DNA from 4 places in the Vogesella indigofera genome. Region 4 is predicted to be linked to each of the others. Evidence: predicted binding sites of a transcription regulator. Region 4 holds the regulator's gene; each other region holds the start of a gene.

The links. The regulator sigma-54, encoded in region 4, starts transcription at its own class of promoters, with help from an activator protein. The targets are predictions, from matches to a motif close to CTGGCACGCTTCATGCTT.
Positions count from the first base shown of each region.
Region 1: PQU89_RS01925 (ammonium transporter) is a predicted target of sigma-54. The motif match lies at 2,676-2,693, and genes of this name have one in related genera.
Region 2: PQU89_RS16625 (dicarboxylate/amino acid:cation symporter) is a predicted target of sigma-54. The motif match lies at 3,372-3,389, and genes of this name have one in related genera.
Region 3: PQU89_RS13090 (circularly permuted type 2 ATP-grasp protein) is a predicted target of sigma-54. The motif match lies at 3,471-3,488, and genes of this name have one in related genera.

Region 1 covers NZ_JAQQLA010000002.1:21,788-27,743, forward strand. Annotated here, with positions in the region: gene PQU89_RS01915 (FKBP-type peptidyl-prolyl cis-trans isomerase) at 1-182, shown strand, start outside; gene PQU89_RS01920 (hypothetical protein) at 587-844, opposite strand; gene PQU89_RS01925 (ammonium transporter) at 1,398-2,597, opposite strand; gene murI (glutamate racemase) at 2,987-3,772, opposite strand; gene apbC (iron-sulfur cluster carrier protein ApbC) at 3,779-4,861, opposite strand; gene PQU89_RS01940 (MFS transporter) at 5,227-5,956, shown strand, end outside.
Region 2 covers NZ_JAQQLA010000013.1:8,328-14,283, reverse strand. Annotated here, with positions in the region: gene PQU89_RS16640 (DegT/DnrJ/EryC1/StrS family aminotransferase) at 1-610, shown strand, start outside; gene PQU89_RS16635 (sugar transferase) at 619-1,260, shown strand; gene PQU89_RS16630 (polysaccharide biosynthesis protein) at 1,298-3,187, shown strand; gene PQU89_RS16625 (dicarboxylate/amino acid:cation symporter) at 3,486-4,796, shown strand; gene PQU89_RS16620 (DUF2164 domain-containing protein) at 4,857-5,102, shown strand; gene PQU89_RS16615 (LysR substrate-binding domain-containing protein) at 5,217-5,956, shown strand, end outside.
Region 3 covers NZ_JAQQLA010000007.1:193,448-199,403, forward strand. Annotated here, with positions in the region: gene PQU89_RS13075 (methionine ABC transporter ATP-binding protein) at 1-490, opposite strand, end outside; gene PQU89_RS13080 (2-keto-4-pentenoate hydratase) at 831-1,607, opposite strand; gene PQU89_RS13085 (sensor domain-containing diguanylate cyclase) at 1,686-3,272, opposite strand; gene PQU89_RS13090 (circularly permuted type 2 ATP-grasp protein) at 3,525-4,952, shown strand; gene PQU89_RS13095 (alpha-E domain-containing protein) at 4,955-5,878, shown strand; gene PQU89_RS13100 (arsinothricin resistance N-acetyltransferase ArsN1 family B) at 5,875-5,956, shown strand, end outside.
Region 4 covers NZ_JAQQLA010000012.1:116,279-122,234, reverse strand. Annotated here, with positions in the region: gene PQU89_RS16285 (Gx transporter family protein) at 1-432, opposite strand, end outside; gene PQU89_RS16280 (NusG domain II-containing protein) at 413-775, opposite strand; gene rapZ (RNase adapter RapZ) at 783-1,625, opposite strand; gene hprK (HPr(Ser) kinase/phosphatase) at 1,606-2,562, opposite strand; gene ptsN (PTS IIA-like nitrogen regulatory protein PtsN) at 2,555-3,019, opposite strand; gene hpf (ribosome hibernation-promoting factor, HPF/YfiA family) at 3,182-3,502, opposite strand; gene PQU89_RS16255 (RNA polymerase factor sigma-54) at 3,565-5,007, opposite strand; gene lptB (LPS export ABC transporter ATP-binding protein) at 5,011-5,739, opposite strand; gene lptA (lipopolysaccharide transport periplasmic protein LptA) at 5,736-5,956, opposite strand, start outside.

The DNA of each region.
Region 1 (5,956 bases), on a different contig from region 4:
ATGGCGAGCCGCGCTATTACTTTGTTACCAAGATCAAAGGCCCAACCGTATTGCTGGACGGCAACCACCCGCTGTGCGGCAAAACCCTGCGCTTCGCCCTCAAGGTCGTGGACGTCCGCGAGGCAAGCGCCGAGGAAGTTGCCCACCAGCATGTACATGGCGAGCACGGGCATCAGCACTGACACCTCGCCGCACATAAACAAAGCCCTCCCATCCGGGAGGGCTTTGTTTTGCCTGGACCCCACCTGCCATTTGGAGCTGGTGATCTGCTTCTGGTCCGCTCGCCACCTGCAAGCCCAACTTCGTGTTCTCGACGTGCTCCCTCTCAGATGGCCACACTTAGCCCCTTGGAGTGATGGTGGCCATACTTGATTGCAGCGAATTCATCTGAAGCTCGGCCGAAGCCGCCGTAAGTCATATTTCATGGCATCGGCAGCAGCTTGTGAGAAAGCAGCCTTATCTCATTGCCCTCCAGGACCGGGACAGACCCGTTTGCCTTCCTCACTGGATTGATCGGCAGGAAGATGGATGGCCATTAGTCAGCCCGTGGCCCTGCAGACCAGCCCATAGGCGACACTCCCCTTAATCAAGGGTTGAGCAGCTCTGTAGTGACCAGGAAGTCGTGCCCCTCTCTTCGAGCGATGAACGGTTCAAGCCGAGGGACAAAGCGATTCCAGTTGTCAGCCAGCTCCCGGATTGAATGGGCAATGCCCAGCTGTTCAATCTGGAGAAAATCATCTACGGCTTCAGCATCAATGTGGAAGTGAACAGGGACGCCATCGAATCGGGCGTGAACCATGATCCTGTCCCCACCAACGTCGTGCAGTTCTTCAAGCTCAAGCATGGCCGCCTCCGTTTCAGAATGTTCCCACAATGCCAAGGTAGCCCATACCGGAGGCCAGACCAAGGGCTATCAGCAAGCTACCCGGCCACAAAACAGCAGCAGGGTACGGCCTGCGCCATGGTGAGTCAGGAGCATGATGAACACCACGCAGGACCAGGAGAAAATCAGCTTCCAGAAGGCCTGTTTTCTGCTCCGCTCGACAAGCTCATGGGGAAGCGTTCGTACTCATCACTAGTCAGACACCGATTCATATCCTGCGATTTCTGAATTCTTCGTAGCTTTCAGGAATAGGGATAAGTCATACGTGCTGCAGAAAAGGTCGTGGAACCCGAACCCTCCGTACTACTTCTGACATACAGGTCCCTGATGTAGTTGGTTGCTCAGCACATCAGCTCGCTTTACAGAATTCTGTCTACTTCAAGAGCCGTTCGCAGCCACACAAAAAAGGAAGGGGCTTCTGAGCCCCTTCTTCGCAGCTGCCCGACAGACTTAATTGTCTCCCGACAGACTTAATTGTCTCCCGACAGACTTAATTGTTTCCTATCAGGATCGTCTACCAGTTGCTCTCCCGTTCCGGGGTGGCGGTGATGTTGTGGATCGACAGGTCGGCGCCGTTGAATTCTTCCTCGTCGCTGAGGCGGATGCCGACCACTTTCTTCAGCACGCCGTACACCAGGTAGCCGCCACCAAAGCCGATGCCGATGCCGGCCGCTGTGCCGATCAGCTGCGAGGCCAGGCTGACGCCGCCGGCGCCGCCCAGCCAGTGCTGGCCGAACAGGCCGGCGGCGATGCCGCCCCAGGCGCCGCACAGGCCGTGTAGCGGCCACACGCCGAGCACGTCGTCGATCTTCCAGCGGTTTTGCGTGAGGGTGAACAGGTACACGAACATGGCGCCGGCGACGCCGCCGGTGACCAGCGCGCCCAGCGGGTGCATCACGTCGGAGCCGGCGCACACCGCCACCAGTCCGGCCAGCGGGCCGTTATGGATAAAGCCGGGGTCGTCGCGGCCGGCCCACATCGCGGTCAGCGTGCCGCCGACCATCGCCATCAGCGAGTTGACCGCCACCAGCCCGGAGATGCCGCCGACCTTCTGCGCGCTCATCACGTTGAAGCCGAACCAGCCGACGATCAGGATCCAGGCGCCCAGTGCCAGGAAGGGGATCGACGACGGCGGGTGGGCGCTGACGCGGCCTTCCTTGGTGTAGCGGCCGCGGCGGGCGCCGAGCAGCAGCACTGCCGCCAGCGCGATCCAGCCGCCGACGGCGTGAACCACCACCGAGCCGGCAAAGTCGTGGAACGGCGCGCCGAAGTTGGCCGTCAGCCAGTCCTGGATGCCGAAGTGGCCGTTCCACACGATGCCTTCAAAGAACGGATACACCAGTCCGACCAGCAGGAAGGTGGCCGCCGATTGCGGGTGCAGGCGTGCGCGCTCGGCGATGCCGCCGGAGACGATGGCGGGAATGGCGGCGGCAAAGGTCAGCAGGAAGAAGAACTTCACCAGTTCATAGCCGTTGGCCTGGCTGATGTGGCTGACGTCACTGAAGAAGTGCACGCCGTAGGCGACGCCGTAGCCGACAAAGAAGTAGGCCAGCGCCGAGATGGCAAAGTCGGTGAGGATCTTGACCAGGGCGTTGACCTGGTTTTTCTTGCGCACGGTGCCCAGCTCCAGAAAGGCGAAGCCGGCGTGCATCGCCAGCACCAGAATGGCCCCGATCAGTAAGAACAATACGTCGTTTGCACTTGTTTCCGTCATGCCTGCGCTCCAATGGTGCGTATCCGTGGTGCAGCACGGCGGGCTGCGGATACGAATGCCTGTGATTGGGGCGCTTTCTTGCAAAAATGGTGCCAGCGGGCGCCAGCCTTGTGCATCAAGGCGTCATGACGATGCCTTGTGCTGGCCGTTGGTGCGGATGGCGGCGATTGCCTTGATTTGGTGCGGATGGATGTGCGGTATTGGTGCGTGCTGCGGCCAACGTTGGCCGCAGCCTCAGAACCTGTTCACGATCTGCTGCGACTTCATCGCGATGGGCGATGCGGTGTTGGCTGCGGCTGCGGCATGCTTGTCTCTATCCGGATAAACGCCGCCTCCGCAGTCGTTTTCGCCCGGTCTTGGTGAGAGCGCACGCGATCGTGAACACGCTCTCAGGCCGGTTGCAGGGCCTCGACGCGGTCGTCGCGCTGCAGGATCTGCCGCAGGAATCGCTGCATGCTGTGATCGTCACCGGTGGTGACGAAGCGGTACTGCGGTGGCGTCTGTGGGCCGCTGCGGCAGTGGTGTTGCTGCAGCAGGCGCAGCGTCTGGCGCACCACGGCGTCGGTGGGGTCGATGATGTCGATGTGCGGCGGCAGCTGCTCACGGATCAGCGGCGCCAGGAACGGGTAGTGGGTGCAGCCGAGCACCACGTGGTCGACGTTGTGCGCCAGCAGCGGCGCCAGCGCCGCGGCGACGGTGCGCCGGGCGTTGTCGCTGTCCAGCTCGCCGCTTTCCACCAGCTCGACAAAGCCGGTGCCGGCCTGGCTGTAGATCTCGGCGTGATCGTGCAGCTGTGCCGCCAGCTGGCGGAATTTCTCGCCGCGCAGCGTAGCCTGCGTCGCCAGCACGCCGATCTTGCCGCTCTGCGTCGACAGCGCCGCCGGTTTGATCGCCGGCTCCATGCCGACAATCGGCAGCGCCGGGTGGCGCTGGCGCAGATGGCGCGCCGCGGCGCTGGTGGCGGTGTTGCAGGCGATCAGCAGCAGGGTGGCGCCCTGTGCCAGCAGGTAGTCGGCGATCAGCTCGGCACGGGCGATCAGCTCGTCGTCGCTGCGCCCGCCGTAAGGGCAATAGCCCTGATCGGCAAGGTAGATCACCGGTTCGTCGGGAAGCTGGGCGGTGAGCTCGCGCCACACCGAAAGGCCGCCTAGGCCGGAATCAAACATGCCGATCATGAGGGATTAACTGTTCTGGATGACGATTTTCGGGAATTTACCAGAGAAGTCGCGTGCCTTGTCGCCGACCTTGACCGCCACCTTGCGCGCGATCTGCTGGTAGCGTGCCGCCAGCGCGCTGTCCGGCGCTGCCGCCACCGTCGGGCAGCCGTCGTCGGTGGCCAAGCGGATGCCCAGATCCAGCGGCAGCGAGCCGAGCACGTCGACGCCGTACTGCGCGCTCATTTTGTCGGCGCCGCCGTGGCCGAAGATGTGTTCTTCGTGGCCGCAGTTGCTGCACACGTGCATGGCCATGTTCTCGACGATGCCGAGGATGGGCACGCCGACCTTCTCGAACATCTTCAGCCCCTTCTTGGCATCCAGCAGTGCGATGTCCTGCGGCGTGGTGACGATGATGGCGCCGGTGACCGGCACCTTCTGCGACAGCGTCAGCTGGATGTCGCCGGTGCCCGGCGGCATGTCGATCACCAGGTAGTCCAGCTCGTTCCACAGCGTGTCGTTGAGCAACTGCTGCAGCGCCTGACTCACCATCGGGCCGCGCCACACCATCGCCTGGTCCTCGTCGACCAGGTAGCCGATCGACATCGTCTGCACGCCGTGCGCCGGCAGCGGTACCAGCTTGCCGTCGATCACCTCCGGCTTCTGGCCCTGCAGGCCCATCATCAAGGGCTGCGACGGGCCGTAGATGTCGGCGTCCAGAATGCCGACCGAGGCGCCTTCCGCCGCCAGCGCCAGCGCCAGGTTGGCCGCAGTGGTGGACTTGCCGACGCCGCCCTTGCCGGACGACACCGCGATGATGTTCTTCACCCCCGGCAGCAGCGGCACGCCGCGCTGTACCGAGTGGCTGGTGATCTCGCTGACCACGTCGATGCTCAGCTTGCGCTCGCCGGCCAGCGGCGCCAGCCGCTCGCGGAACAGCTCGGCGATGGCGGCGAAGCGGCTTTTGGCCGGGTAGGGCAGGGCCACGCGCACATTGAGGTGGGCGGCATCGTTTTGCTGCACGCTGACACCTTTGCGGTAGGGCTTGTGGGTGTCTTCGTCGATCAGGTCGGCGATGGCATCGAGAATGTCGGTGTCGGTCAGGGCCATGTCAGTAGTCCGGGAAGCGGCGTCGCCATGGACGCCAAACAGTTTGCCGAGTCGGGAAAGCATGATGGTGATCTTGAGTGGGGTGAATATCCGACTATTTTAATCGGGTTTGCCGCGGGCGAACAGGCTTGCCCGCCGTTTTGGCCGCAGCCGCCATGATAAGCGCTGCGCCGGCGTCGTGCATGCGCTGTCGGTCGCGCTTGCGGCCAACGTTGGCCGCAGTGTGGCGCTTACTTTTTTGTCATGGTGGCTGTATAGACATATTTGCTGGTGTAAGTGGCTGATTCGGCGTAGAATCGACGCCTTTTTTCTGAACCGGCGCAGGGTGGCAGACTGCGCCGTTGTGGTTTTCCCGAGGTTACGTTTTGTCTGAATTCACCAAGATTTCCCGTTTGACCCCGGCGCGGATGCTGTTCCCGCTGGCGCTGGTGCTGTTTGAATTTGCGGTCTATATCGCCAACGACATGGCGCAGCCGGCGATGCTGCGCGTGGTGCAGGAGTTCGGCGTCGGCATTGAATGGGTGCCGATGGCGATGACCGCCTTCCTGCTCGGCGGCGCGCTGATGCCGTGGCTGACCGGGCCGCTGTCCGACCGCATCGGCCGCCGTCCGGTGCTGCTGGGCGGGGTGGTCTATTTCATCGTCGCCTGCCTCGCCACCTATCTGGTGACCTCGATCGAGGCGTTCATGGCGTTGCGCGTGCTGCAGGGCGTCGGGCTGTGCTTCATCAACGCCGTCGGCTACGCCGCGGTGCAGGAGGCGTTCGAGGAGAAGACCGCGGTCAAGGTCACCGCGCTGATGGCCAACGTGGCGCTGATCGCGCCGATGGTCGGCCCGTTGGCTGGCGCCGCGCTGATCGAGTTCGCGCCGTGGCGCAGCTGCTTCCTGTTCATCGCCGGCGTGTCGCTGCTGGCGCTGATCGGGCTGTGGTGGAAGATGCCGGAAACGGTCAACGTTGGCCGCACGCGCGCACCGTTGCGCCGCATGGGTGGCGATTATCTGGCGCTGCTCGCCGACCGCCGCTTCGTGCTGTCGCTGCTGTGCATCCCGCTGCTGGCGATGCCGCTGATGGGCTGGATCGCGCTGTCGCCGGTGC
Region 2 (5,956 bases), on a different contig from region 4:
CAACAAGACCATGACCACCGGCGAGGGCGGCATGGTGGTGTCCAAGAACAAGGACATCATCGCGCGCTGCAAGGTGATGCGCCTACACGGCATCAGCCGCGACGCCTTCGACCGCTACACCTCCAAGACGCCGGCCTGGTATTACGAGGTGGTCGCCCCCGGCTACAAGTACAACATGCCGGACACCGCCGCGGCGATGGGCATCCACCAGCTGAAGAAGATCAACGCCTTCCTGCACAAGCGCGAAACGTTGGCCGCACGCTTCGATGAGGCGCTTGGCGACCTGCCGCTGATCCTGCCGGCGCGGCCGACGGAGGCCGGCAGCAACCACGCCTGGCACCTGTACCCGGTGCGCCTCAAGCCGGAAGCCGGCATCAGCCGTGACGACTTCATCGTGCGCATGGCGGAGCTGGGCATCGGCTGCTCGGTGCACTTCATCCCGCTGCATCGCCAGCCGGTATGGCGCGACGGTTACGGCCTGAAGCGCGAGAGCTTCCCGGTGGCCGACGCCGCGTTCGAGGCCGAGGTGACGCTGCCGCTGTACACCCGCATGACGGACGACGACCAGAGCCGCGTGATTGCCGCGGTGCGCCAGCTGCTGGGCAAATGATGAGCCAGATGCCTGATAATCTGCGGCCAACCTTGGCTGCCACCCACGGCTCGCCGCTGCTCAAGCGCCTGTTCGACCTGACGGCGGTGCTGTGCGGGCTGTGGCTGATCTGGCCGCTGCTGCTGGCCATCGCGTTGTGGGTGAAGCTGGATTCGCCGGGGCCGGTGTTCTTCCGCCAGGTGCGGGTAGGGCGTGGCGGTCAGCTGTTCCGCATCCACAAGTTCCGCACCATGCAGATCGGTGCCGAATCCTCCGGCCAGCTGACGGTGGGCGCCGACGCCCGCGTCACCCGCGCCGGGCGCCTGCTGCGCAAGACCAAGCTCGACGAGCTGCCGCAGCTCCTGGACGTGCTGTTCGGCGACATGAGCCTGGTCGGCCCGCGGCCGGAGGTGCCGAAGTACGTGGCACACTATCCGGCGGCGGTGAAGGCGATCGTGCTGTCGGTACGCCCCGGCATTACCGACTGGGCGTCGATCCGCATGATCGACGAGAACGAGCTGCTCGGCAAAGCGGCGGATGCGGAGAAGATGTATGTCGAATCGATCCTGCCGCAGAAGCTGGACTACTACGTGCAGTACGCGCGCAGCTACACGCTGTGGGGCGATGTGCTGATCATCGTCGCCACCTTGCTGAAGATCGTGTCGCGCTGAGCTTTCGGCCCGGTCTGCGGCCAACCTTGGGAACAACATGCTGGAAAAACTGCTGTCCTTCTCGCGCCACCACAAGATGGCGCTCTTGATGCTGCTGGATGCGTTGCTGCTGCCGCTGGCGCTGTGGAGCGCGGTGCTGCTGCGCCTGGGCGGCAACTGGGACCCGAAGCTGGACCCATACCTGTGGATTTTCGCGGTGCCGCCGCTGTGGGTGCTGCCCATCTTCATCAAGCTCGGCCTGTACCGCGCGGTGCTGAAGTTTCTGGATGACCGCATCGTGTACACCGTGTTCGTTGGCGTGTCGCTGTCGGTGCTGCTGCTGATGGCGGTGATCCTGATGGCCGGCATCGCGCCGTTTCCGCGTACCGCCATCGTGATCTTCTGGGTGTTCGCGATGGCCTACATCGGCGGCAGCCGCTTTTTTCTGCGCGGCATCGTGCGCCGCATCGACGCGCTGGACGCGCCCCGGCGGCCGGTGATCATCTACGGCGCCGGCCGTGCCGGGCTGCAGCTGATGGCAGCGTTGCACGAGGGGCGCGAATACCGGCCGCTGGCCTTTGTCGATGACAACCCGCAGCTGTGGCGCCGCACCTACCGTGGCCTGACAGTGCACGACCCGCTGACCCTGCCGCAGCTGCTGCAGGACAGCGGGGCGGAGGCGATCCTGCTGGCGATGCCGTCGGCCAGCCGCGGCCGCCACCGCCAGATCCTGGAGCAGCTGGAAACGCTGCACGTGCCGATCAAGCGCCTGCCGGGGATGGCCGACCTGGTGTCCGGCGAGGTACGGGTGGAAGAGTTGCGCGAGGTGGAGATCGACGATGTGCTCGGTCGCGACCAGGTGCCGCCGCAGCCGGAACTGCTGGCGGCCAACATCCGCGGCAAGGTGGTGATGGTCACCGGCGCCGGCGGCTCCATCGGCGCCGAGCTGTGCCGGCAGATCGTGAAAAACCGTCCGGCGCGCATCGTGCTGTTCGAGCTGAGTGAATACGCGCTGTACGCGATCGACCAGGAGCTGGCGCGGCTGGCGCCGGCGGTGGCGCGCACGCCGGTGCTGGGCAGCGTCACCGATACCGCGCGGCTCTCCTCGGTGCTGCAGGCGTTCGTGGTGGAGACGGTGTACCACGCGGCGGCTTATAAACATGTGCCGATGGTGGAGCACAATCCGGTGGCCGGCATCGTCAACAACGCCTTCGGCACCGACAGCTGCGCGCAGGCGGCACAGGACGCCGGCGTCGCCACCTTCGTGCTGATTTCCACCGACAAGGCGGTGCGGCCCACCAACGTGATGGGTGCCAGCAAGCGCCTGGCCGAGCTGACGCTGCAGGCGCGCCACGCCGCCGGCAGCCGCACCCGTTTCGTGATGGTGCGCTTCGGCAACGTGCTGGGCAGCTCCGGCTCGGTGGTGCCGCTGTTCAAGCAGCAGATCGCCAGTGGCGGGCCGGTGACGCTGACCCACCCGGACATCACCCGCTACTTCATGACCATTCCGGAGGCGGCGCAGCTGGTGATCCAGGCCGGCGCGATGGGCGAGGGCGGCGACGTGTTCGTGCTGGACATGGGCGAGCCGGTGAAGATCATCGATCTCGCGCGGCGCATGATCCACTTGTCCGGGCTGGAGGTGCGCGACGACTACCACCCGCACGGCGACATCGAGATCCGCTGCACCGGGCTGCGCCCAGGCGAAAAGCTGTACGAGGAGCTGCTGATCGGCGACGGCGTGCTGGCCACCGACCATCCGCGCATCATGCGGGCGCAGGAGTACCACCTGCCGCCGGCGCAGCTGGCCGGCCATTTGGCGGCGTTGCGCAGTGCCTGCGCCGCGCTGGACGCGCCGCGCGCCTTTGCCGAGCTGCAACAGGTGGTGCACGAATTCAAGGCGGCGGCGCACACCGCCGACTGGGTGGCGCAGGCCGGCGGCGGCGACTGAAGCAACGCTGCCATCAAACCGCCCGTCATGCCGGCCATGACGGGCGGTTTTTTTATGGCCGCGCGACGGCGGCAGGGTGTTCGGAAATCCGGATGCCGATCGGGTGACTGTTCGGCTTGCCGTTGCTGTCGCCGGTGCCGCCGATTTATTGCCTTGCAAATCATGGGCTTGGCAATGGCGGGGGCTGGCATGGCACGTGCTATATCGCAGCCCAGACAACGGCACACCTAGATGCCGGCGCACCGGGCCCGCCCGGTACTACGAAGTATTACTGACCCTCATATGCATGGAGTCCCCCGTGAAACTCAACCGTCTGACCAAGATGATCCTCGTCGCCATGGTGCTGGGCATCTTCTGTGGCTACCTCTTCCGCGAGCTGGCATCCAGCCCTGCTGCGATCACCGCCTTTGCCGACCAGCTGTCCATCCTGACCGATATCTTCCTGCGCCTGATCAAGATGATCATCGCGCCGCTGGTGTTCTCCACCCTGGTGGTTGGCATTGCCCGCATGGGTGACGCGGCTACCGTTGGCCGCATCGGCGCCAAGGCGATGGGCTGGTTCCTGACCGCGTCGCTGGTATCGCTGACGCTGGGCCTGATCATGGTCAACCTGCTGAAGCCGGGTGTCGGCCTCGGCCTGCCGCTGCCGGATGTGGCTGCCAGCTCCGGTATCGAGAAGGGTGCGTTGTCGCTGAAGGACTTCATCAGTCACCTGATTCCGAAGAGCGTGTTTGACGCGATGGCCAAGAACGAGATCCTCGCCATCGTGGTGTTCTCGATGTTCTTCGGCACCGGCGCCGCCGCCATCGGCGACAAGGCCAAGGGGCTGATCGACGCCATCGATGCGGTGGCCCACATCATGCTGAAGGTTACCGGCTACGTGATGAACTTCGCGCCGTTCGCGGTATTCGCGGCGATTGCCGGCATGGTGGCGAAAGAGGGTCTGGGCATTCTGTCCACCTACGGCAGCTTCATGGCGCAGTTCTACCTGTCGCTGGGCCTGCTGTGGCTGGCCTTGCTGGCCATGGGCGCCATCTTCCTGAAGGGCCGCGTCATCGAGCTGCTGCGCGCGGTGCGCGAGCCGGCACTGCTGGCGTTCACCACGGCCAGCTCGGAAGCCGCCTATCCGAAAACCCTGCAAGGCCTGAAGCGCTTCGGCTGCTCCGACCGCATCGCCAGCTTCGTGATGCCCATGGGTTACTCGTTCAACCTTGACGGCTCGATGATGTACTGCACCTTCGCCGCCATCTTCATCGCCCAGGCCTACGGTATCGACCTGTCGCTGTCGCAGGAAATCACCATGCTGCTGGTGCTGATGGTGACCTCCAAGGGCATCGCCGGCGTGCCGCGCGCGTCGCTGGTGGTGATTGCCGCTACCCTGTCGCAGTTCAACATTCCGGAAGCCGGCCTGCTGCTGCTCTTGGGCGTCGACCACTTCCTGGACATGGGCCGTTCCGCGACCAACGTGCTGGGTAACGCCATTGCCGCCTGCGTGGTGGCGAAAAGCGAGAAAGAACTGACTGCCGCGCTGCCGGAAGTGGACGATGACGAAGATCAGGATGGCCGCAAGGACATCGAGCTGACGCCGGCATTTGCCAAGCAGGGCTGATAGACTGCGTGTTTTGCGCTGCCGCCGCCCGGCGGCAGCGTGTCATTCCGGAGTCTTGCCATGAGTCGCGACGAACGTTTCCTCAGCCACGCCCAGCTTGCCGAGCTGGCCCCCGCGCTGCAAAGCCAGCTGGATAGCGAGTTCGGGGTGGAGCTGGGCGCGTTCGACGCGCAGTCGCTGCTGCTGTTTGTCGCCGGGCGCATCGGTCCGGCGATCTACAACCGGGCGCTGGCCGATGCCCGCAGCGCACTGGATGCGCGCATGGAGTCGCTGCAGTCGGCACTGTGGGAGCTGGAGCGCGACTGAGGCGCATCCGTTGAGGTGATAAAAAGGTTGGCCGCATGAGCGATCATGCGGCCAACCTTTTTTGCGTGCGGCCGGCAGAGCGATTACGCTGCTGGCCATTGCAGGAGGTGTGCTATGGAAACCCGCTGGCTGGAAGACTTTCTGGTATTGGCCGAGACTGGCAGCTTTACCCGCTCCGCCGAATTGCGCCACCTGACGCAACCGGCGTTCTCGCGCCGCATCAAGGCGCTGGAGCAGTGGCTGGGCGCCGACCTGATCGACCGCACTACCTGGCCGACGCGGCTGACGCCGGCCGGCGAGCTGCTGCTGGACAAGGCGCGGCAGCTGGTCGGCGAGCTGTCCAGCACCCGCACCCTGCTGCGCGGCCTGCACGCGGCGGACGGCACCACGCTGACGCTGGCGGTGCCGCACACGCTGTCGTTCGGCTTCGTGCCGCGCTGGCTGGCGGACGAGCGCGCGGCTCTGGGCGAGGTGTCGTGGCGCCTGCTGGCGCACAACGTGCACGACGCGGTGGTGGCGCTGGTGGAGGGCAATGCCGATCTGCTGCTGTGTTACCACCATCCGCGCCATCCGGTGGAGCTGAGCGCCGGCCGCTATCCCGGCCTGCGCTTGGGCAGCGAGACGCTGGGGCCGTTCGCGCGCGCGCTGGCGGACGGCCAGCCGCAGTGGCAGCTGCCCGGCAGTAGTGCCGCACCGCTGCCCTTCCTCGGCTACGGCCCGAACGCCTACTTCCGGCGCATGACCGACCTGATCCTGGCGCGGGCGCCGGCGGTGTGCGCGCTGCGGCAGTGTTTCGAGACCGACATGGCTGAGGGGCTGAAGGCGATGGTGCTGGAAGGGCACGGTGTCGCCTT
Region 3 (5,956 bases), on a different contig from region 4:
GGATCACATGCGGACGCGGCGCCAGCGCACGGGCGATGCCGACACGCTGCTTCTGGCCGCCGGACAGCTGTGCCGGATAGTGGCCGGCACGGTCGGCGAGGCCGACGATGTCCAGGCACTCCGCCACGCGCTGATCAATATCCGCGCGGCTCCAGCCGGCGATCTCCAGCGGAAAAGCAATGTTGGCCGCCACGGTGCGGTTGGCCATCAGGTTGAACTGCTGGAACACCATGCCGATATTCTGGCGCGCGCGGCGCAGCTCGGCGGCAGACAGGCCGGTCAGATCACGGCCGTCAACATTGACGCTGCCGTGGTCGGGGCGTTCCAGCAGGTTGATCAGTCGCAGCAGCGTCGATTTGCCGGCGCCGGAAAACCCGATCAGGCCGAAAATCTCGCCCGCCTTGATATGGAGGGTGGTGTCGCGCACGGCGTCAAACCAGCCGCCTTCAGGGCGACGGAAGCGCTTGTGTACGTTTTTGAGGTGAATCATCCTGGACTCCGAAGCAATAAAGCCCGCCGGGTTTGCGCTGGCGGGCTTTATCACGTGGAATCTTCGGTATCGAAAATTGGGAGAATCGTTTGATAAAACAATCCCCACGCTTTAGCTGTTTTACGCCCGCAAGCTGTGTTCAAATCGGCGTTAATCAAGTTGTTGTACACAATTGAACAATATACATTCGTTTGTGTCAATCGCTGCGATGCACCATATTACTCTTATGTCGCAAAATTGCAAACATTAGTTTTAATATAACTTTCAGCAATTTAAATATTGTATCCAGTGCCAGACACTGGCAGTGGCCGCCGACACGCGATCACGCTGCCATCTGCCCTTATCTCGCGCTAAAACAGGCGCTTAGCTGGCCCAGCTCGCCGTAGCGCAGGGTCGCCTCGCTGTCCGTCGCCAGCGTCAGTACGCCGGCATAGGAGCCGGTAATCACCACCTGCCCCGGCAGGATCGCCTCGCCGCGCGCGGCGAGGAAGCCCTGCAGCCAGTACAGCGGCGCCAGCGGATCGCCGGCCGGGTGCACGCCGGCCAGTGTTTCCTCGCGCTCTCCCTGGTTCAGCACCAGCGGCAACGTCGTGGCCGCAAAGGCGGCGTCGCGCTCGACCTGCGGCCCCAGCAGCAGGCCCTGGTTGACCAGACCGTCGGCCAGCGACTGCAGGAACGACGGCTTCGGCGCCGGCTGGTAGCGGCTGTCGATCAGCTCCAGCGCCAGATGCACGCGGGTGATGGCGGCGCGGATCTCGGCCTCGGTGTAGGGTTCGGCGCGCAGCGGCAGGCCGCCGTCGAAGACGAAGGCCAGTTCCGGCTCGACGCGCACCGCGCCGTCGCGCAGCCACACCGGGCACGGCGCGGTGCTGTGTATGCTGCTGGCGTGGATAGTGGTCGCGTAGATCGGCGCGGCAACGGTCTTGTCGCTGTCCGGCAGGCCGCACTTCCAGCCGCCGATGGCGTCGTTGAGCAGGCCGGAGACGGCCTGCTGGATCGCCAGCGCGTCGGCCAGCGTCTGCGGCGCCTGGACGTCGGCCAGCAGCGGGCCCTGGCTGCCGCTGAGGCGGCGCGCCGCGAGGGTGATGGCGGCGGCGCGGATATCGGATGGATTCATGAGCGAATGAAAACGGGTGGCAAAGCGCCGTTGTACCTGTCCGCGCGCGCGGCGGCAAGTCCGCCGCGCAGCCGGGGTTCACCCGCGATAGCGCACGCAGTTGCGGCCGGCGGCCTTGGCCTGGTACAGCGCGGCGTCGGCCTCGCGCAGCAGCGCTTCCTCGTCGCTGCCGTGCGCCGGATAGCTGGCGATGCCGGCGGAGAACTGCAGCCCCTGCAATGCGCTGCTGTCGCCGGCCACGCGGCAGCCGGCGTAGGCCTGCTGCAGCTCGGCGACGCAGGCGGCGGCGCCGACGATGTCGCAGCCGGGCAGCACCAGGCAGAACTCCTCGCCACCGTAGCGCACCGCGAAATCGGCGGCGCGCAGGCGGCCGGCAAACAGCGTCGCCAGCGCCTTCAGCACCGCGTCGCCCATGGCGTGGCCGTACTGGTCGTTGACCGCTTTGAAGTGGTCGAGGTCGATCAGCACCAGGCACAGTGACTGCCCGAGATGGCTGGCATGCTGCAGTTCGACCGGCAGCCGCTCGTGCAGATAGCGACGGTTATACAGTTTGGTCAGCGGATCGCGCCGCGCCTGTTCCTGCAGCTGTTGCTGCAGCTGCTCCACTTCGGCCATGCGTACCGCCAGCTCGCGATTCAGCGTCTGCAGCGCCTGATGCGCACGTTCCGCTTCCTGCTGCCGCTGCAGCGCCCAGTCGCGCTCGAAGGCCACGCTTTGCGCCGCCTGCTGCAGCTGCAGCGTGCGCTGGCGGAAGAAGCGGTAGCCGAGGAACACCAGCGCCAGCATCAGCACCGACAGCACCCAGTACACCGCCATCGCCGAATCGCGATACAGCATCGCACGCTGTTGCCACGCCTGCGCGCTGTCGCCGACCTGCGCCGCCACGCTGCGGTCCGCCAGCCAGAACGACAGCCACAGGAAGCCCAGCACGCCACACAACGCAAACACCGCCACCAGCCCCACCCAGCGCTGCGCCGGTGCCGCGGCGGCGCGCTGCGGCCAACGTTGCTCGCGCCAACGCAGCACCGCGGGCGTGCCCAGCAGCAACAACGGGCCGCAGGTCAGCACCGTCTGCAGGAAATTGCCCGACCACCAGCCCTGCCACACCGCGAAGGCGCCCATCGCCGACAGCTTGTTGCTGTAGCTCCAGATGAAGGAGCCGGTGGCGCTGGACACGGCGGAGATGAAGCAGATGGTGACGAAGAACAGCGTGGCCGGCAGCGACGACGGCACATAGCGCACCTTGACGTGACGGTACACCAGCGACATCACCAGCAGCCCCAGCGGATTGGAACAGGCAAACAGCAAGGCCCAGCCCAGTGGCAGCCCGGACAGGTAGGCGACCAGCAAGGTGGACAGATAGGCGAGGCTGGCACCCCAGGCGTAACCGAACCACAACACCCACAGGGTGGCGATGGTCAGCGGCGGGTAGATGCTGATCACGAAATCCAGCTCGCCAAAATGCACGCTGTAGCCGTACCAGCCGGCGTACAGTTCGACCACGCCCAGCCACAGAGACAGCGCCAGCGACAGCAGCCAGGCCAGCATCAGCTGCCAGCGGGCCGGCGAGCGCTGCAACAGCACCGCAAGCGGCAAGGCGTGGTCGCAGGCGGCCAGCGGATCGGCCGGCGTGGCAAGGTTGGCCGCAACAGGGGAAGCGTGCATGGCATGGCACTATCTTAATGTCGTGAGCAGCAGCATAAGAGCATGCCAGCAACGTTTCAAGCGCTGTCGTTGCGGCCGGCGCGGCACGCGAACGGGGCATGGCGCACCACCATGACACATGATTTGCGGCGCCACCGATGCCTGCATCATTGCGGTGCAGGCTGCCGTGGCGTAATGCACGTTTCGATAGGGCAAACACTGGCACGCGGCTTGCTGAACTGCTCATGACGATGAACAGCAGGAGACCGCGCCATGCATGCACTGACCTTGCCCGAAGCGCACCACTATGACGAAATGCTGCTCGCCAGCGGGGGTATCCGCCCGCACTACCGCGACTTTGCCCACTGGCTGCACTCGCAGTCGCCGCAGACCCTGGCCCGCAAGCGCGCCGAAGCCGACCTGATGTTCCACCGCGTCGGCATCACCTTCGCCGTGTACGGCGACGATTCCGGCGCCGAGCGGCTGATCCCGTTCGACAGCGTGCCGCGCATCATCCCCGCCAGCGACTGGCGCACGCTGGAAGCCGGCATGCGCCAGCGCGTCACCGCGTTGAACGCCTTCCTGCACGACATCTACCATGAGCAGCACATCGTGAAGGCCGGCATCATCCCGGCCGAGCAGGTGTTCTCCAACAGCCAGTACCAGCCGGCGATGCAGGGGCTGGACCTGCCGCACCGCATCTATGCGCACATCACCGGCGTGGACGTGATCCGCCACAACGACGGCAACTTCTACGTGCTGGAAGACAATCTGCGCGTGCCCTCCGGCGTGTCCTACATGCTGGAAAACCGCAAGATGATGATGCGGCTGTTCCCCGAGCTGTTCGCCAGCCACGCGGTGGCGCCGGTGCAGCACTACCCCACCCTGCTGCTGAACACCCTGCGCCACGCCAGCCTGGCGGAAAACCCCACCGTGGTGGTGCTCACCCCCGGCCACCACAACAGCGCCTACTTCGAGCACGCCTTCCTGGCGCAGCAGATGGGTGTGGAGCTGGTGGAAGGCCAGGACCTGTTCGTGAAGCACAACCGCGTGTACATGCGCACCACCGCCGGCCACAAGCAGGTGGACGTGATCTACCGCCGCATCGACGACGCCTTCCTCGACCCGCTGGCCTTCCGCGCCGACAGCATGCTGGGCGTGCCGGGGCTGCTGTCGGTATACCGCAGCGGCGGCGTGATCCTGGCCAATGCCATCGGCACCGGCGTGGCGGACGACAAGTCCATCTACCCCTATGTGCCGGACATGATCCGCTTCTATCTGAGCGAGGAGCCGCTGCTGCAGAACGTGCCCACCTGGATGTGCCGCCGCCCGGCGGAGCTGGACCACGTACTCAACAACCTGGCCGAGCTGGTGGTGAAGGAGGTCCACGGTGCCGGCGGCTACGGCATGCTGATCGGCCCGGCCGCCAGCAGCGCCGAGATCGAGGACTTCCGCCAGCGCATCCTCGCCGACCCGAGCAACTACATTGCGCAGCCGACGCTGTGCCTGTCGTCCTGCCCCACCTTCGTGGAGGCCGGCATCGCGCCGCGCCACATCGACCTGCGCCCCTTTGTACTCTCCGGCCGCGAGATAAGCATGGTGGCCGGCGGGCTGACGCGGGTGGCACTCAAGGAAGGCTCGCTGGTGGTGAATTCGTCGCAGGGCGGCGGCACCAAGGACACCTGGATTCTGGAGGACTGATCATGATGCTCTCGCGCACTGCTTCCCAGCTGTACTGGATGAGCCGCTACATGGAGCGCGCCGAAAACCTGGCGCGCCTGCTGGACGTGACCCACAGCCTGTCGCTGCTGCCGCAATCCCGCGGCGGCGCCGACATTGCCGCCGCGCTGGCCACCACCGGCGCGCTGGACGCCTGCCGCGCCCGCCACCCGCAACTTGCCGCTGCCGACGTGCTGCACTTCATGACCTTCGATGCGGCCAACCCGGCCAGCATCATCAGCTGCCTGAAATACGCCCGCGAAAACGCCCACGCCGTGCGCGGCAAGATCACCGGCGAGATGTGGGAGAACATCAACGCCAGCTGGCTGGAAGCGCGGCAGATGGCGGCCGAAGGCCGACCGCTGGCCGGCTTCTTCGACTGGGTGAAGGAGCGCTCGCACCTGTTCCGCGGCACCACCTACGGCACCATCCAGCGCAACGACGCGTTTTCCTTCATCCGCCTTGGCACCTTCCTGGAACGCGCCGACAACACCGCGCGGCTGATCGACGTGAAGTCGCACCTGGTGGGCCATGAGCTGGACGACAGCGCAGCGGATTTCTACCTGTGGGGCGCGCTGCTGCGCTCGCTGGGCGCCTTCGAGGCCTACCACGAGCTGTACCGCGACAGCCTCAGCGCGCGGCGCGTGGCCGAGCTGCTGATCCTGCGCCCGGACGTGCCGCGCTCGCTGCGCGCCTGCGTCGACGAGATCGCCGAGCTGCTGCCGCGCATCCAGGGCGACACCGGCCACCGTGCCAAAAGGTTGGCCGCCACGCTGCATGCCGAGCTGAGCTACGACCAGATCGACAGCATTCTTGGCGCCGGCCTGCACGCCTACCTGACACAGTTCCTCAGCCAGATCCACGCGCTGGGCGCGGCGGTGCACGGCGCCTACCTGGAGGCAGCATGAGCGAGCTGATCATCCGCGAGGCAAGCCCGGCCGACGCCGCCGCCATCTGCGCCATCTACAACCCGTACATCGAGTACA
Region 4 (5,956 bases):
CAGTATATTGTCGTATGGAATCAGGAACAGCCTGACCAGCAGCAATTGTCCCAGCAGATGGGCCTGCGCCGCCAGCAGGCTGTGGCTGACCAGGCTGAAATGGCGCTCGGGCAGCGCCCGGCAGGCGCCCAGCAGCAGCAGGCTGGCCAGTGCGCCGCCGAGGCTGAGCCAGAAGCCGGGGGTGAACAGGCTGCCCAGCAGCAGGCCGGCGCCGACGACGCGTAGCAGCGTGACCCACACCGCGGCGCGCCAGCCCAGGGTATGCAGCGCGAACAGGGTCATGATGTTGGCCAGCCCCGGCTTGACGCCGGGCAGCGGCGACGGAATGGCGGCATCGACCATGCCCAGCGCGATGGCCAGCGCGGCCAGGCTGGCGATGCGGTGATCGTCGGTGCTGGCTTGCAGCGTGCGTTCAGTAGGCGAGCGAGTCATGGGCTAGGTCGGGGCCGGCCAGCTCGATGCTGACGCGGTTGGGCAGGCACACGGCAATGTCGCCGCTGTGGCGCAGCCAGCCCTGCTGCACGCAGTATTGGCGCGGGCTCGGATCGCGGCGGATGCGGGCCTGGCCATTGTGGATCTCGATTTCGGTCAGCCCCAGCGGGCCGTGGGCAATATGGAGCCGGTTCAGGCGCAGCGGCAGGCGGAGGGTTTCGGTGCCGTTCTGGCGCACGATGACGCTGCTGGCCTCGCCGGCGTGGCGGCCAAGCTGCAGGAAGGCGGCCAGCAACAGCGCGCACAGTGCCAGCAGCACCAGATAGTCCCCGGCCTTGAACATGGCCGGCTTATTTTTTGGCGGGCAGCTGGCGGTGGCGCAGCAGGACCTGTTCGCCGGCAAAGGCCTTGGCCAGCTGTTCGGCGAGATAGACCGAGCGGTGCTGGCCGCCGGTGCAGCCGATGGCGACGGTGACGTAGCTGCGGTTGTCCTGGCGGAAGCGCGGCAGCCAGTTTTGCAGGAACTGGCGGATGTCGGCCAGCATCTGCGCCACGCTGGCTTCGCCCTCGAAGAAGCGGCAGATCGCCTCGTCCTGGCCGGTCAGCGGCCGCAGCGCGACCTCGTAGTAGGGGTTGGGCAGGCAGCGCACGTCGAACACGAAGTCGGCGTCCAGCGGCAGGCCGTGCTTGAAGCCAAACGATTCGAACACCAGGGTCAGGCAGTCGGCGCCGGCGTCGACCAGTACCTTGACCCAGGCACGCAGCGCGTTGGCGGACAGGTGGCTGGTGTCGATGCGGTGGCCCAGCTCGTGGATGTGCTCCAGCATCTCGCGTTCGAGGCGGATGCACTCCTCCACCGTCAGGCCGTTGCCGGACAGCGGGTGGCGGCGCCGCGTTTCCGAGAAGCGCTGCACCAGCACTTCGGTGGTGGCTTCCAGATAGATCAGGCGCACGTCGACCCGCATCGCTTTCAGGCTGGCCATCACCTCCGGCAATGCGGCCAACGTTGGCGCGGAACGGGTATCGACGCTGATGGCGACATGCTGGTAGCCCTGTTCGCTGTACAGCGCCACCACGTCGGTGAGCATGGTGGCCGGCAGGTTGTCGACGCAGTAGTAGCCGTTGTCTTCCAGCAGGCGCAGGGCAACCGACTTGCCGGAGCCGGACAGGCCGCTAATCAGAATCAGCTGCATGTTCCTGGTCCCGTAGCAGGTTGGTGTGGCGATCGATGAATTCGCGGGTGCTGTCGATGCCGCGCAGCTGCAGGATGTAGTTGCGCACCGCAGCCTCGACCAGCACCGCCAGGTTGCGGCCGGCGGCCACCGGCAGGATCACCTTGCGCACGGTGACGCCAAGGATGTCCTGCGTCTCGGACTGGATGTTGAGGCGGTCCAGCGTTTGCATCGCCTGGTCGTTGGCCTTCATCAGGTGGATGATCAGCTTCAGCACCTTCTTCGGACGCACCGCGGTTTCGCCGAAGATGGTGCGGATATTGAGGATGCCGAGACCGCGCACTTCGAGGAAGTCACGCAGCAGCGCCGGGCAGCGGCCTTCCAGCGTTTCCGGGCCGATGCGGTACAGCTCGACCGCGTCATCGGCAACCATGCCGTGGCCGCGCGAGATCAGCTCCAGCGCCAGTTCGCTCTTGCCCATCGCCGAATCGCCCATGATCAGCACGCCGATTTCCAGCACGTCGAGAAACACGCCGTGCATCACGGTGGATACCGCCAGCGCGCGCGCCAGATAGATGCGCAGCACGTCCATCAGGTACGGGCTTTCCAGCGGCGTACTCATCAGCGGCACATTGTGGCTCTGGCAGTAGTCGCGCAGCAGGTTGGGTACCGGCTGTGCATTGGCGACGATCACCACCGCCATGGTGCGGTGGAACAGCTGGTCGAGGGCGGTCCGTGCAGCGGCCTGCTCCAGCTTGTTCAGGTATTCCACCTCCGCGAGGCCAAGGACCTGGACGCGGTTGGGGTGGATGAAGTTGAGGTGACCGACCAGTGCCTGGGTTGGCCGCTGTTCATCATTCGAAATCAGGTTGTCGGAGCCGGAACGGCCGGCGACCCAGCTCAGGTTGAGCTTGTGCTGATTGTCCTGGTACAGGCGGCGAACACTGATATTAGGCATGGTCTGGGGTGTCGGAAATCAGTTCAAACAGCTTCTGCGCATCGCAGGCGGGATCGTTCATCTGTTCGCGCAGCGCCTTGCTGGAGAAGCGCTGAGCCAGCTCGGACAACACCTGCAGGTGGATGTCGGTGGCCTGTTCCGGCACCAACAGCACGAACAGCAGCGAGACCGGTTTGCCATCGGGGGCATCGAACGGAATCGGTGCCTTCAGGCGGATGAAGATGCCGGTGGCTTCCTTCAGGCTCTTGATGCGGCCGTGCGGGATGGCGACGCCTTGTCCCAGGCCGGTGGAGCCGAGTTTTTCTCGGGCAAACAAGCTGTCGAAGACATCGCTGCGCGCGATGGCGTGACTGTTTTCGACCATCAGGCCGACTTGTTCAAAGAGTCGTTTTTTGCTGGAAACGTCCATGTCAGCAATGACGTTGTCCACGGAGAGTATTTTACTGATCAAGCCCATAATGCCATTTGCCCGAAAAAATCGAGGGCCATTCTACGCCGAGTCCACGGAATACCATAGCGGAAAGCGCAGGATGATCGTCAGGAGAAAAAGCGGTAGCCAAAAAAAGAACGGATAAGCAAGCAGCGCTTGCATTATCCGTTTTTGTTCAGCAAATCCTGATCAGAGCGACGCTTGCTCTTGCGGTACCGGTGCGCGATGCTCGACCTGTTTTTCCTTGAATTTCAGTACCTGACGATCCAGTTTGTCAGTCAGCAGGTCGATGGCCGCGTACATGTCCGCTTCGGTGGCTTCGGCATGGATGTCCTTGCCTGCCAGATGAACATTGACTTCGGCTTTCTGTACCAGTTTGTCGACAGACAGTGTCACGTTGACACCGATCACATTATCGACATGGCGGGTAATGCGTTCCAGTTTGCTTTCGATGTAGTCACGAAGCGCCGGGGTAACGTCGAGGTGGAGGCCGGTAATCTTGAGGTTCATACCCTAACTCCTTCTGTTGGTGCCATATCCGGACTGGGCATGGCGATCTTGTTATGAACAACCTAAAAATTCTTGCGCTGGCTGACCGGCGGGATCTGCATGGCTTCACGATACTTGGCTACGGTACGTCTTGCAACCTGAATACCTTGTGCGATCAGCTTGTCTGCAATGGCGCTGTCAGACAGCGGTTTGTTGTGGTCTTCCGCATCAATGATCTGCCGGATCAGTGCCTTGATCGCGGTGGCGGAACACTCGCCACCACTGTCAGTATCGACCGAACTGCCAAAGAAATATTTGAGTTCGAACAAGCCACGGCTGCACAGCAGGTATTTTTGCGTGGTGACACGGGAGATGGTTGACTCATGCAGACCGAGTTCTTCCGCGATGTCTCGCAGGATAAGCGGGCGCATGGCCACTTCACCTTGTTCAAAGAACGCTTGCTGTCTGTCAACAATAGATTCTGCCACTTTCAGGATGGTGTCAAACCGTTGTTGAATGTTTTTTACCAGCCAGCGTGCCTCTTGCAGCTGGCCACCCAGATTATGGCTGCTGCCCTTCTGTTGTAGCATGCCTGCATACATCTGGTTGACGCGCAGCTTGGGCAGCGTGCCCTGGTTGAGGCGCGCCACCCAGCGCTGCTGGCGCTTCACCACCAGGATATCGGGGGCGACGTAGTGGGTCTCGCCCTGATCGAAGCCGCTGCTGGGGCGCGGCCGCAGGCTGGCGAGCAGCGCGTGGGCAGTTTTCAGCTGCTGCTCGTCAATGGCGAGCAGCTTCTTGAGCTTGGTGAAGTCGCGGTTGCCCAGTAGCGGCAGGTGCTGCTGCACCATGTCCAGCGCCAGCTGGCGCACCGCGGCCGGTGCCGCGTGTTGCTGCAGCTGCAGGCTGAGGAATTCGGTGAGGTTGCGGCTGCCGATGCCGGTCGGCTCGAACTGGGTCAGCAGCTTGCGCAGGCACTCCAGTTCGTCGCCTTCCACTTCCAGCTCCAGCGGCAGCTCGGCGGCGATGTCGTCCAGCGAGGTCGGCAGATAGCCGTCGTCGTCCAGTTCGTCGATCAGCAGCGACATCAGCGCCTTGTCGCGCTGGCTGAGCTGGGTTTCGCCCATCTGCGCGGTCAGGTGCTCGCGCAGCGACGGCCGGCACGGGGTGTTGAGAATGGGGTCGAATTCGTCGTCGTCATCGTTGCGGCTGCTGCCGCTCCCGCTGCTGCCCCAGTCGCCGAGCAGTTCGCCGTCGTCACGGCTGCTGTCCGCTTCCGGCCGCTCCGCCTCGCTGCCGCTGTCCGTCACCGGTGTGTCGCCGCCGGGTGTCAGCACCGGCAACGGGCTGTCGGGCTCGTCGTGGCTGTCGCTGTCGGCACGTTCCAGCAGCGGGTTTTCCAGCAGGTAGCGCTCCAGCTCGGTACTGAGGTCCAGCGTCGACATCTGCAGCAGCTTGATCGATTGCTGCAACTGGGGGGTGAGCGTGAGTTGCTGGCTGGTTTTGAGCTGGAGGGTCTGTTTCATGGCTTACAGATGGAAGTGTTCGCCCAGATACACCTGGCGGACCTGTTCGTTCAGCACCAGCGCTTCCGGCAGGCCGGAGGCGAGCACGCTGCCTTCGGAGATGATGTAGGCGCGATCGCAGATGCGCAGCGTTTCTCGCACGTTGTGGTCGGTGATCAGCACACCGATGCCGCGTTCCTTGAGGAAGGCGATGATCTTCTGGATGTCGATCACCGCGATCGGATCGACGCCGGCAAACGGCTCGTCCAGCAGGATGAAGCGCGGGCGGGTGGCCAGCACGCGGGCTATTTCCACGCGGCGGCGTTCGCCACCGGACAGCGCCAGCGCGTTGCTGTCGCGCAGGTGGCTGATGTTGAGGTCGTCCAGCAGCAGGGTCAGCTCGTTTTCCAGCTCCTCGCCCTTCAGACCGGCAATCTCCAGTACCGCGCGGATGTTCTCGTCCACCGTCATTTTGCGGAAGATCGACGCTTCCTGCGGCAGATAGCCGAGGCCGAGCCGCGCGCGCTGGTGGATAGGCAGGTGGGTGATGGTCTGGCCGTCGAGGCGGATTTCGCCGGCATCGGCGGCGATCAGCCCGACCACCATGTAGAAGCTGGTGGTCTTGCCGGCGCCGTTGGGGCCGAGCAGGCCGACCACCTCGCCACTGGCGATCTCCAGCGACACGTCGCGCACCACGGTGCGCTTCTTGAAGGTCTTCTTCAGGTGCTGGATGGAAAGCTGGCTCTGGGTCATGGCGTACCCTGTGCTTTGGGCTGCAGGATCACCGTCACGCGGCCGCTGGTGCCGCTGGCGGCGGTGCCGCCGCTGGCCTGGTAGGTTTCGGTGGCGGTGTTGTAGACGATGACGGCGCCGCTGACCGAGTCCTGGCCGCGCTTGACGCGGGCGTTGCCGGTCAGGGTGGCAAGGTTGGCCGCAGTGTTGTAGTTGACGTTGCTGGCGCTGCCCTCGA